Regions from separate parts of the Streptomyces sp. NPDC017940 genome, predicted to be linked through region 3. Evidence: riboswitches for the same ligand, from Rfam matches in the RefSeq annotation. Region 3 holds a riboswitch; each other region holds the start of a gene.
The links. A riboswitch is a leader RNA that binds a small molecule or an ion and turns the genes downstream of it on or off. The one in region 3 is predicted to bind cobalamin.
Positions count from the first base shown of each region.

Region 1: another riboswitch for cobalamin. It lies ahead of cobN (cobaltochelatase subunit CobN); the one in region 3 lies ahead of ACH4DX_RS00580 (ABC transporter substrate-binding protein).
Region 2: another riboswitch for cobalamin. It lies ahead of metE (5-methyltetrahydropteroyltriglutamate--homocysteine S-methyltransferase); the one in region 3 lies ahead of ACH4DX_RS00580 (ABC transporter substrate-binding protein).

Region 1 covers NZ_JBIRHJ010000002.1:284,037-288,308, forward strand. Annotated here, with positions in the region: gene cobN (cobaltochelatase subunit CobN) at 1-2,521, opposite strand, end outside; cobalamin riboswitch at 2,551-2,696, opposite strand; gene ACH4DX_RS07360 (cobalamin biosynthesis protein CobG) at 2,752-4,272, shown strand, end outside.
Region 2 covers NZ_JBIRHJ010000004.1:134,185-138,456, reverse strand. Annotated here, with positions in the region: gene metE (5-methyltetrahydropteroyltriglutamate--homocysteine S-methyltransferase) at 1-2,045, opposite strand, end outside; cobalamin riboswitch at 2,212-2,428, opposite strand; gene ACH4DX_RS15160 (TetR/AcrR family transcriptional regulator) at 2,583-3,197, opposite strand; gene ACH4DX_RS15155 (FAD-dependent oxidoreductase) at 3,423-4,272, shown strand, end outside.
Region 3 covers NZ_JBIRHJ010000001.1:146,625-150,896, reverse strand. Annotated here, with positions in the region: gene ACH4DX_RS00585 (FecCD family ABC transporter permease) at 1-885, opposite strand, end outside; gene ACH4DX_RS00580 (ABC transporter substrate-binding protein) at 1,134-2,132, opposite strand; cobalamin riboswitch at 2,176-2,314, opposite strand; gene ACH4DX_RS00575 (Mov34/MPN/PAD-1 family protein) at 2,300-2,722, opposite strand; gene ACH4DX_RS00570 (amino acid permease) at 2,812-4,272, opposite strand, start outside.

The DNA.
Region 1 (4,272 bases), on a different contig from region 3:
AGTCGGCGAGGGCCTGACCCGTCTCCCAGGCGAGGCGCGAGGGCACGGCCTTGGGGTCGACGGAGTAGAAGTTGCGGCCGGTGGGCAGCACGTTGACCAGGCCGCGCAGCGGCGAGCCCGACGGGCCCGCGGGCACGAAGCCGCCGTTCAGGGCGTGCACGGCGTGGTCCAGCTCCGCGGTGGTCGCCGCCAGGCGCGGCACGACCTCGCGGGCGGCGAACTCCAGGATGGCGGTGACCTGTTCGCCGTGCCCCTCGGGCACGGAGTCCGGGTCCCAGCCGAGCTCCTCCATCCGCTCCACCAGGGCGCGGGCCTTGGCCTCCGCCTCGTCGGCGGTGGTGCGGGTCGCCGCGGACTCGTCGAGGCCGAGCGCCTCGCGCAGTCCGGGCAGGGCGGTGGTGCCGCCCCAGATCTGGCGGGCGCGGAGGATGGCGAGGACGAGGTTGACGCGGTCGCCCGCCGCGGGCGGTGCGCCGAGCACGTGCAGGCCGTCGCGGATCTGGGCGTCCTTGACCTCGCACAGCCAGCCGTCGACGTGCAGCAGGAAGTCGTCGAAGCCGTCGTCGTCGGGCCGGTCGTCCAGGCCGAGGTCGTGGTCCAGCTTGGCGGCCTGGATGAGGGTCCAGATCTGGGCCCGGATCGCCGGGAGCTTGGCCGGGTCCATCGAGGAGATCTGGGCGTACTCGTCCAGGAGCTGCTCCAGGCGCGCGATGTCGCCGTAGGAGTCGGCGCGGGCCATCGGCGGGACCAGGTGGTCGATGAGCGTGGCGTGCACCCGTCGCTTGGCCTGGGTGCCCTCGCCCGGGTCGTTGACCAGGAACGGGTAGATCAGCGGCAGGTCACCGAGCGCGGCGTCCGGGCCGCAGGCCGCGGACAGGCCCGCGTTCTTGCCGGGCAGCCACTCCAGGTTGCCGTGCTTGCCCAGGTGGATCATCGCGTCGGCGCCGAAGCCGCCGTCCTCGGCGGCAGCGGCGATCCAGCGGTAGGCGGCCAGATAGTGGTGCGAGGGCGGCAGGTCCGGGTCGTGGTAGATCGCGATCGGGTTCTCGCCGAAGCCGCGCGGCGGCTGGATGAGGATCAGCAGATTGCCGAAGCGCAGGGCGGCGAGGACGATGTCGCCCTCCGGGTTGCCGCTGCGGTCGACGAACATCTCGCCGGGCGCGGGACCCCAGTGCTCCTCGACGGCGGTGCGCAGTTCCTCGGGCAGGGTCGCGTACCAGCGGCGGTAGTCGGCCGCGGGGATCCGCACCGGGTTGCGGGCCAGCTGCTCGTCGGTGAGCCAGTCCTGGTCGTGGCCGCCCGCCTCGATCAGCGCGCGGATCAGCTCGTCGCCGTCGCCGGACGCCAGTCCTGGCACCTCGGCGTCCCCGAAGTCGTAGCCCTCGTCGCGCAGGCGGCGCAGCAGGGCCACGGCGCTCGCGGGGGTGTCGAGGCCGACCGCGTTGCCGATGCGGGAGTGCTTGGTCGGATACGCGGAGAGCACGAGCGCGAGGCGCTTGTCGGCGGCAGGGATGTGGCGGAGCCTCGCGTGCCGTACGGCGATCCCGGCGACGCGGGCGGCGCGCTCGGGGTCGGCGACGTACGCGGGCAGGCCGTCGGCGTCGATCTCCTTGAAGGAGAACGGGACGGTGATCAGACGCCCGTCGAACTCGGGCACCGCGATCTGGCTCGCGGCGTCGAGCGGCGAGACGCCCTCGTCGTTGTCCTCCCAGGCGGCCCTCGACCCGGTCAGGCACAGGGCCTGGAGGATGGGCACGTCCAGGGTGGTCAGCGCGCCCGCGTCCCAGGACTCGTCGTCGCCGCCCGCGGACGCCTCTGCGGGCTTGGTGCCGCCCGCCGCGAGGACCGTGGTGACGATGACGTCGACGGTCCGCAGCTGCTCGATCAGCTCCGGCTCGGGGGCGCGCAGCGAGGCGACGTACAGCGGCAGCGGCCTGGCGCCCGCGTCCTCGACGGCGTCGCACAGCGCGTGCACGAAGGCGGTGTTGCCGCTCATGTGGTGGGCGCGGTAGTAGAGCACGGCCACGACGGGGCCCTCGGCACCGGCGCGGGGCGTGCGCTCCAGCGGGCCCCAGCTGGGCGCGGCGGCGGGCGCGTCGAAGCCGTGCCCGGTGAGCAGCACGGTGTCGGAGAGGAAGCGGGCGAGCTGCTCCAGGTTCGCCGGGCCGCCGTGCGCGAGGTAGGCGTGCGCCTCCGCGGCGATGCCGACGGGCACGGTGGACGCGGCCATCAGCTGGGCGTCGGGCGCCTGTTCGCCGGTGAGGACGACGACCGGGCGGCCGTCGGCGAGCAGCTGGTCGAGGCCGTCCTGCCAGGCGCGGATGCCGCCGAGGAGGCGTACGACGACGAGGTCGACGCCGTCGAGCAGGCCCGAGAGGTCTTCGAGGGGGAGCCGCGCCGGGTTGGCGAAGCGGTAGCGGACCGGTCCTGCCGCCGCGCGGGCGCTGAGCAGGTCCGTGTCGGAGGTCGACAGGAGCAGGATGCGGGGGGACGGGGCGGCGTCCCCGGATGCGGGCAGCATGCGGTGTCTGGCCTTCCTCGGGGTCCGCGCCCCGGGCGGTGTCTGACGGCGGGAGTTCCTGACTCGCCCGGCCCCTGGGGGCCGGACTCACAGTGGCGGGACCGCGCCGGATTCACACCGGGCTTCCTCCCCTGTCGCCGTCTGGCGATGGCGGACCGAATGATCCACCGAGGAGCATAGTAGGCCGCGACCGGGCACCAGGAGAAGGTGCACCCGGTGTGATCGTAGGTATGCTCGCCGCCGTGACCACGGCTCCCCCTCCCTCATCGTCCCAGGCCACAGCGGCCGCACGGGACCGCGGTGACGCCTGTCCCGGCGCGCTGCGGCTGCATGGGGCGCACGACGGCGCACTTGCCAGGGTCCGTGTTCCCGGCGGTGTGCTGACCGTCCGGCAGGCGGAGGCGCTCCTCGGCGCGGCCGAGGAGCTCGGCGACGGTGAGTTGCATCTCACCTCGCGCGGCAACGTCCAGCTGCGGGGGCTGCGCGACGCCTGCGGCGCGGAGCTCGCCGGGCGGCTCGGCGCGGCCGGGCTGCTGCCCTCCGCCGCGCACGAGCGAGTGCGCAACATCGTGGCCTCGCCCCTGTCCGGCCTCGACGGGCACGGCCTGCGGGACGTGCGGCCCTGGCTCGTGTCCCTCGACGCGACGCTGTGCGCCAGCGAGGCGGCGCCCGCCCTCTCGGGCCGGTTCCTGTTCGCTCTCGACGACGGCCGCGGGGACGTGGCCGCGCTCGACGCGGACGTGACGCTGCGCGCGGCCGCGGACGGCGGCGCGCTGCTCGGCCTCGGCTCGGGCGACGCGACCCTGCACGTCTCCGGCCCGGACGCGCCCCGCGCCGCCTTGCTGGCGGCCGAGGTGTTCCTCGCCACCGTGCGCTCCTGCGGCACCGAGGCCTGGCGCGTGGACGAACTCGCCCTCGCCGACGGCGCGTTGCTGCGGCGGGTCGGCGACCGCTTGCTGGCTGAGGGGATCGCGCACACCGGGTGTGCGGGAGGCTCGGGGGCGGCGGGCGCGTGCGGCGATGCGGTGTCCGGTGACGCTTCGGTGCCCGGCGGTGCCTCGGTGCTTGGCGGCGGTGCGGTGCCCGGCGGCGGCCTGGTGTCCGGCAGCGCATCGGTACCCGGCGGCGACCCGGTGCCCGACAGCGGTCCGGTGCCCGGCGACGGCCCGGTCCCCGACAGCGCCTCGCCACCCGACGGCAGCCCGGTACCCGACAGCGCCTCGCCACCCGACGGCGGCCCAGTCCCCGGTGTCGTAGGCGACTTCGCCGCGCTCTCCGTGCACGCTCCGCTCGGGCGGCTCTCGGCGTCGCAGTGGCGTGAGTTGGCCCGTGTCGCCGCCCTCTCCCCCGCGGGTGAGCTGCGGTTGACGCCGTGGCGTGGCGTCGTCGTGCCCACACCGGGCCTGGGCGCGGACCGGGTCGAGGAGGCGCGGGCGGGCCTGTCGGCCGTCGGCCTCGTCACGGAGAACGGCTCCCCCTGGCTGCTGGTCGGCGCCTGCATCGGCAGGCCCGGATGCGCCAAGTCCCGCACGGACGTGCGGGCGGACGCCGCCCGTACCCTCGCCGAGGTCCCGTCCGACAGCCTGCCCCTGTACTGGTCCGGATGCGAACGGCGCTGCGGGCACCCCCGGGGCGACCACATCGACGTGGTCGCCGCGGACGGCGGCGGAGGCTACCGCCTCTCGGTGGCCACCACCGCCGCCACCGCCGCGACCGCCACAGCCCCCGCCGGGGACCCCACCCCGCGCACC
Region 2 (4,272 bases), on a different contig from region 3:
GCCGCCTCCAGGCTGATGACGTCGGCGTCGAGGTCGTCGATGGCCTGCACGATGTCACCGAACTCGGCGTAGCACATGTGGGTGTGGATCTGCGTCTGCGGCCGGACGCCGCTGGTCGTGAGCCGGAACGCCTCGGTGGCCCACGCCAGGTACGCGGCGCGGTCCGTGGCGCGCAGCGGCAGCGTCTCGCGCAGCGCGGGCTCGTCGACCTGGATGACCGAAGTGCCCGCCGCCTCCAGGTCGCCGACCTCGTCGCGCAGGGCGAGGGCGACCTGCCGTGCGGTGTCGCCGGGCGGCTGGTCGTCACGGACGAAGGACCAGGCGAGCATCGTCACGGGGCCGGTCAGCATCCCCTTGACCGGCCGGTCCGTGAGCGAGTTCGCGTACGCCGTCCAGCGCACCGTCATCGGCTCGGGCCGGGAGATGTCACCGGCGAGGACCGGCGGACGCACGTACCGGGTGCCGTACGACTGCACCCAGCCGTGCTGGGTGGCGAGGTAGCCCGTGAGCTGTTCGGCGAAGTACTGCACCATGTCGTTGCGCTCGGGCTCGCCGTGCACCAGGACGTCGATGCCTGCCTGCTCCTGGAAGGCGAGCACGTCGCGGATCTCGCTCTCGACGCGCTGCTCGTAACCCGCGTCGTCGATGCGTCCCGCGCGCAGGTCGGCGCGGGCGGCGCGCAGTTCCGCGGTCTGCGGGAACGAACCGATGGTGGTCGTCGGGAGGAGCGGCAGCTTGAGGTGGGCCCGCTGGGCGACGGTGCGGGTGCTGTACGGCTGGGAGCGGCGGCTGTCGGCGTCGGTGACGGCGGCGACCCTGGCCCGTACCGCTGTGTCGTGCGTGATGGGTGAGGTGGCGCGGGACGCGAGGTCGGCGCGGTTGGCGGCGAGTTCGGCGGCGATGGCGTCGGTTCCCTGGGCGAGACCCCTGGCCAGTGTGGAGATCTCCGCCGTCTTCTGCCGGGCGAAGGCGAGCCAGCGCAGGATCTGCGGGTCGATGTCGCGCTCGGCCGCCGCGTCGATCGGGACGTGCAGGAGGGAGCAGGAGGCGGCCACGTCGACCTGGTCGGCGAGACCCAGGAGCGTGCCGAGGGTGGACAGGGAGTTCTCGAGGTTGTTGATCCAGACGTTGCGGCCGTCGACCACACCCGCGACCAGGCGCTTGCCGGGCAGTCCGCCGACCGCGGCCAGCGCGTCGAGGTTGGCGGCAGCGGCGGCGGTGAAGTCGAGGGCCAGGCCGTCGACCGGCGCCTTCGCGAGGACGGGCAGCGCGTCGCCGAGCCGGTCGAAGTAGGACGCCACGAGCAGCTTGGGCCGGTCGGTGAGGGCGCCGAGATCGCGGTAGGCGCGCGCTGCGGCGTTGAGCTCGGCGGGTGTGCGGTCCTGCACCAGGGCGGGCTCGTCGAGCTGCACCCACTCGGCGCCGGCCGCGCGCAGGGCGACGAGGACCTCGGCGTACACGGGAAGGAGGCGGTCCAGGAGCGTCAGCGGCTCGAAGTCGGCCGCCGCACCGGGAGCGGGCTTGGCCAGGAGCAGATAGGTGACGGGGCCGACCAGGACGGGGCGGGCGGCGAGGCCGAGCGCGAGTGCCTCCTTCAGCTCGGCGACCTGCTTGGCCGAGTCGGCCGTGAAGACGGTGTCGGGGCTCAACTCCGGCACCAGGTAGTGGTAGTTGGTGTCGAACCACTTGGTCATCTCCAGCGGCGCCACGTCCTGGGTGCCGCGTGCCATCGCGAAGTAGCCGTCGAGCGCGTCGGCGTCGACGGCCGCGCGGTGCCGTGGCGGTACGGCGCCGACCATGACACTGGTGTCGAGGACGTGGTCGTAGTACGAGAAGTCCCCGGTCGGCACCTCGTGGATGCCTGCGTCGGCCAACTGCTGCCAGGCGGAGCGTCGTAGGTCCGCCGCGGTCTGCCGGAGGGCGTCCGCCGTGACGCGGCCCTTCCAGTAGCCCTCGACGGCCTTCTTGAGCTCACGGTTCCGACCCTGGCGGGGGTAGCCGTACACGGTGGCCCGTGCTGCCGCGGCTGCGGGCTTCGCTGTCACGGAAATCTCCTTCGCGAGATGACTCCTGAGCATCCCGGTGACGGGACACGGACGCGAAGGGGTGACGAACCGGACGGGGCGGACGTGCGCGCCGTGGCGCGGTCGTCCTCCGCCTGGTGTGCACGCCGACCCGCCCACGAGGTCACCGGGATGTCCGCACGCGATCGGTCACGTGCGGGCAACGGGCAGGTCTTCGGACTCGTGGGCGCGCCTGCCGAAGCAGACTCCTACTGGCCGTCGCTTCCCAGACCCGGCCGGGTCCAGTGCGTATGACGGCGTTCGTTCCCACTCACCGCTGCGGGGCAGTCCCGGATTCCCACCGGGTTCCCTCTTGCGACGCGTCTGTCTGGCGGACAGGGCGAACCAGCTGCACAGGTCAGATTAGAGGGTCACCGGCTTCGTGGGCAGTGCTGCCCGTACGGCGGCAAGTGATCTCGGACACGGTTCGGGTCCGGGGCCGGGTCCGGGTCCGGGTCCGGGTCGAGCCTGTCCCGCGGACGCCGGGCGCGAGAAAAGGCCGGAGTCCCGGATTCGCCCTCAGTTCCCGGCGGGGGCGAGCCCCCGCCAGCCGTTCTCCAACAACTCGAAGGCACGAGTGACGGCCTCGCGGGGGTCGTCCTGGCCGCGGGCGGCGCGGGGTGCCTCCAGGGCGAAGTGGGCCAGGGCCGTGCAGGCCGGGTCGTTCGCGGGCATGCCGCTCTCCTTGGCGATCACCCGGGCGAGGGCCGAAGCGTGGCGCGACCACATGCCCTGAAGGTAGTCGCGCAGCGCGGGGGTGTTGTTCACCAGGTCGAAGAAGGCGGCGAAGCGGGCGTCTCCGTCGGAGGCGGCCATGCGGTGGCGCAAGGCGTGCTCGCGCAGTGCTGTGGGGACGGACTGCCCCCGGGGGCGTTCGCGCACGGCTGCGAGCAGCCGGGCCTCGTCGTCGGCCTCCTCGTCGAAGACGAGGGCCTCCTTGACCGGGAAGTGCTTGAACAGCGTCGTGGTCGACACATCGGCGGCGTCCGCGATCTCGCGGATGCCGACGTCGTCGTAGCCGCGCTCCAGGAACAGCCGCAGCGCGGCGTCGGCGATGGCCTGGCGGGTGGCGGCCTTCTTGCGCTCGCGGCGCCCCATCGGCGCTTCCGCCGCGCCGGTCTCGGTCTCGTTCATTCCCGCACCCTACCCCTGTGGTTGCACGGCTTCAAAAGTTTACCTGTTGCACTTATGGAACGGCCGTGCTCTCCTGAACCCAGTGATCAGCCGGGCCGATCGCGTGAACCCAGTGATCAGCCAGGCCGATCGCGTGAACTCAGTGACCGGCCAGGCCGCTTGCGCGAACTCTGTGATCAGCCACGCCGCCCGCGACGGCGCGCCCTTCCGAACGGAGCACCGCCCATGAACACCACCCCCATGCACACCACCCCCATGCACACCACCCCCGTACTCCGCATCGCCGTCATCGGCGCCGGTCCCGGCGGCCTCACCTGCGCGCGCGTCCTCCAGCAGCACGGCATCGCCGTCACCGTCCACGAACTGGACGCCTCTCCGGCCGCCCGCGACCAGGGCGGCACCCTCGACATGCACCCGGGGTCGGGCCAACACGCCCTGCGTGCGGCAGGGTTGCTGGACGAGTTCCGCTCCTTGTCCCGCCCCGAGGGGCAGCAGATGCGTCTGGTCGGCGGCGACGGCCGGATCGTGTTCGACGGGATACCGCCGGAGGCCGACACCACCGAGGGCAATCCGGAGATCGACCGTGGGGTACTGCGCCGTCTCCTGCTGGAGTCCCTCGAACCAGGCACCGTCCACTGGGGTCACGGACTCGCCCGCGTCGAACCCCTCGGCGACGGCGTCCACCGACTGCACTTCACCGACGGCACCGCTGCCGACGCCGATCTCGTCATCGGCGCCGACGGCGCCTGGTCCAAGGTGCGCCGCCTGCTGACGAACGCCGCACCCCGCTACACCGGCGTCACCTTCGTCGAGACCGGCTTCGACGACGCCGACGTCCGTCATCCCCGCCTGGCCGCACTGACCGCCGCCGGCACGATGATGGCCCTCCACAACCGGCAGGGCTTCGTCGCCCAGCGCAACAGCGGCGGACACATACGCGTCTACGTAGCCATGCGCGCCGACGAGGACTGGTACCGGCAGGACGGGGTCGACCTCGCCGACACCCCTGCCGTGCGCGACGCGCTCCTGCGCCGGTTCACCGGCTGGGGCGAGGAACTGCTCGGCTTCGTCACCG
Region 3 (4,272 bases):
CGCGGCGATGTCGGCGAGGACCAGGAACACCGCGCCCGTCAGCGCGGCCACCGGGAGCAGCGCCCGGTGCGCGGCCCCCACCAGCATGCGGGCCGCGTGCGGCACCATCAGGCCGACGAAGCCGATGGCCCCGCTCTGCGCGACGAGCACCCCGGTCACCAGGGAGGCCAGGGCGAAGACGCCCGCGCGGAACCGGGCCGTGTTCAGACCGAGGACGGTGGCGCCCTCCTCGCCGACCAGGAGCAGGTCGAGGGGCCTGGCGAGCGCGAGCAGGAGGCCCGTACCGACCGTGAGGACGACCAGCGGCAGCGCGAGCGTGTCCCAGCGGGCGCTGCCCAGGCCGCCGAGCGTCCAGTACAGGACCTCCTTGAGGTGGTCGGCGCGGGCGGAGACCACCAGGATCAGGCTGGTCAGCGCGGCCAGGACGTAGGAGACGGCGACGCCCGCGAGGATCAGGCGGTTCGTGGTGAAGCCGCCGCCGGGATCCCGGGCGAGGGTGTACACGAGGAGCAGTGCGAGGAAGGCGCCCACGAAGGACGCCGCCGGGATCGTCACCGTCGTGGCCAGGCCCGCGCCCACGCCGAGCACGATCACCGCGACCGCCGCGGCCGAGGCGCCCGAGGAGATGCCGAGCAGGAAGGGGTCCGCCAGGGGGTTGCGGACCAGAGCCTGGAGGGTGGTGCCGACCACGGCGAGGCCCGCGCCCACGGCTGCGCCGAGCAGGACCCGTGGGAGGCGGACGTCGAGGACGATCGTGCGGTACGGGGACGGGTCCTCCGCCCGGCCCGTGAGGATGTGGAAGACGTCCGCGGGCGGGATCTTCACCGAGCCCCACATCAGCGCGGCGAGGCCTGCGGCCACCAGGGCGAGGACCAGGGCGGCCATGACGGCGCCGTACGCCAGTCCGGTGCGGGGAGGCCTCCCCTCGGACGGGGCGGCGTCCCGCCGGTCGGCCCGCCGGTCGGCCCGTCGCTCGGCCCGTCGCTCGGCCTTGGGCTTCGTCCTCGAACGCCGGGCGGTCTGCCCGGTCCCCGGAACGGCCTGACCGGTCCCCGCAACGGGCTGACCCGTCCCCGGAACGGCCTGACCGGCCCCCGGCGCGGGCCTCGCGGTGCCCGCGGAGCGAAGCCCCCTCACCGCAGCTGCTCCGCCAGCTTCCGCACCGCCCCGGGTGCCCGCACCCCGAGCACCACGTCCGACAGCGGCAGCACCGCGAACCGCTTGTTCCTGACGGCGGGGACGTCCTTGAGGGCAGGGTCGTCGAGGAGGCGCTTCTTCTTCTGGGCGACGGTCGTGGCGCCGTAGTCGTAGATGACGATCACCTCGGGGCGGCGGTCCACGACGGTCTCCCAGGAGGCGTCGCCGAAGGGCTTGTCGAGGTCGGACATGACGTTGCGGCCGCCCGCGCGCTCGATGATGTCGTTCCCGATGCCGCGCCCGCCCGCGGTGAACGCCGTCTTGTCGCCGCTGTCGTACACGAAGACCGCGGGCGGCTTGCCGTCCTCGGCGGACCGGGCGGACTCCTTCGCGGTGGCGGCCAGTTCTGCCTCGGCGGCACGGATCCACTTCTCGGCCCGGTCGCGGACGCCGAAGGTGGCGCCGACCTCGCGCACCTCGCGGTAGAGGTCGTCCATCGTGACGGACTTCCCGGCGCAGCCCTCGATGTTGAGGCGGGACTTGATGCCGGACTTGGCGAGGGCCTCGCGCGAGCGCCCCTCGCCCGCCGTGAAGGCGCTGGCGTAACCGCCGTACACCATGTCGGGGTTGGCGGCGAGCAGCTTCTCGTAGGAGGGGTACTCCTTGGCGAGCACCGGGCGGGACTCGTAGGCCTTCTCGTACTCGGGCAGGATCTTGTCGTCGAGGTAGGCGGTCCCGGCGATGCGGTCCTTCAGGCCGAGCGCGAGGAGGATCTCCGTCACGTGCTGGTTCATGGTGACGGCGCGCTTCGGGGGAGCCGCGTACGTGGTCTTCTGGCCGCAGTTGGTGACGGTGTACGGGAATCCGGCGGCGGACGCCCCGGCCTTCCCCTCGGTGTCGGGGCCGGAGTCCGACGAGGAGCACGCGGCCAGGGGGATCAGCATCGCCGCGGCGGTCAGGGCGTGCGTGAGCGGGCGGGTACGGCGCGAGAGCATGGCGGCGCGGCCTCCTCCAGGGGATTTCCGCGTCCCCTGCGTCAAGTGGGAGAGGGCGGCAGGTCAGTTCCTGGCTCACGGTCCGCGCGGGCGCGGGCCGGTCACAGTGGCGGGACCGCGCCGGATTCGCACCGGCTTCCTGGGTCCTGCCGCCTCAAGGGTCGTGCTCAGTATGCCGGTACGACCCGGACCTCCTCCTCGGTGACCTCCCCCTCGACGATCCGGAACGAGCGGAACTGGAAGGGGCCCGCGTCGTCGGTGTCCGCGGTGGAGACCAGGACGTAGTGCGCGCCGGGCTCGTTGGCGTAGGAGATGTCGGTGCGGGAGGGGTAGGCCTCGGTCGCGGTGTGCGAGTGGTAGATGACCACCGGGTCCTCGTCGCGGTCGTCGAGGTCGCGGTACAGCTTGAGCAGATCGGCGGAGTCGAACTCGTAGAACGTGGGCGAGCGGGCCGCGTTCAGCATCGGGACGAACCGCTCGGGGCGGTCGGTGCCCGCGGGGCCCGCGAGGACGCCGCAGGCCTCGTCGGGGTGGTCCTCGCGCGCGTGCGCGACGATCTGGTCGTGGAGGGCCTGGGTGATGGTCAGCATGTCGGCCAGGATAAGCAGCAGGGCGGCCCCGTACCGAAGTGTGGTACGGGGCCGCCCGCATGCTGGACGTACGGAGTGCGACGGCGGGGTCAGTCCTTGTTGGGCTTCGCGCCGCTCTCAGCGGCGGGACCGCCGTGCTCGCGCTTCTTGAAGGCCGCGGCCCCCGGGTTGCGGCTCTTCAGGACCAGGTAGGACACGCCCAGGATCGCGGCCCAGACCGGGGCGCAGTACAGCGAGATCCTGGCGTCCTTGTCGACGCCCATCATCACGATGACCATGCCGATGAAGGCGAGCGCGAACCAGCTGGTGTACGGGGCGCCCGGCGCGCGGAAGCTGGACTGCGGCAGGACGCCGCGGTCGGCCTTGCGGCGGTAGTTGATCTGGGAGACCAGGATCATGATCCAGGCCCACATGCCGGAGATGGTGGCGAAGGAGACGACGTAGTTGAACGCCTCGCCCGGCCACTGGTAGTTGATCCACACGCCGACGAGCATCAGCGCGGCGGACGCGGTGGTGCCGACGAGCGGCAGGCCGTTCTTGGTGAGCTTGGTGAAGAACTTCGGGCCCTGGCCGTTGAGCGCGAGGTCGCGCAGCATGCGGCCGGTGGAGTACATGCCCGAGTTGCAGGAGGAGAGCGCGGCGGTCAGGACCACGAAGTTCACGATCGCGGCGCCGACGCCGAGGCCCATCTTCTCGAAGGCGGCGACGAACGGGGAGACGCCGGGCTGGAAGTGCGTCCACGGCACGACCGACAGGATCATGATGAGCGCGCCGACGTAGAAGACGGCGATGCGCCACGGCACGGTGTTGATCGCCTTGGGCAGGGTCTTCTTCGGGTCCTTGGACTCGCCCGCGGTGACGCCGACCAGCTCCACGGCGAGGAAGGCGAACATCACGATCTGGAGGGTCATCAGCGTGTTGCCGATGCCGTTGGGGAAGAAGCCGCCGTTGTCCCACAGGTGCGAGACGGAGGCGGTGTCACCGGCGTCGGAGAAGCCGATGGTGAGGATGCCGGCGCAGATCAGGATCATGCCGATGATGGCGGTGACCTTGACCATGGAGAACCAGAACTCCAGCTCGCCGAAGAGCTTCACGGAGATCAGGTTGGCGCCGTACAGGATGACGGTGAAGATCAGGGCGTAGCCCCATTGGGGAATGGAGTCATGGGTCCAGTACTGCATGTACTGGGCCGCCGCCGTGACTTCCGTGATGCCGGTGACGACCCAGAAGAGCCAGTACGTCCAGCCGGTCACGAACCCGAAGAAGGGGCCGACGAACTCGCGGGCGTACTCCGAGAACGAACCCGAGACGGGGCGGTACATCAAGAGCTCGCCGAGCGCGCGCATGATGAAGAAGATGACGAGACCCGCGATCGCGTACGCGAGGATGAGGCTCGGGCCCGCCTTGTGGATGGCCTTGCCCGCGCCGAGGAACAGGCCGGTGCCGATGGCACCGCCAATCGCGATCATCTGGATCTGCCGGGCTCCGAGCCCGCGCTGATAGCCCTCGCTGTCGCCGGCCCCGCCGGCGCCCGCGGCACCATTGCCGCC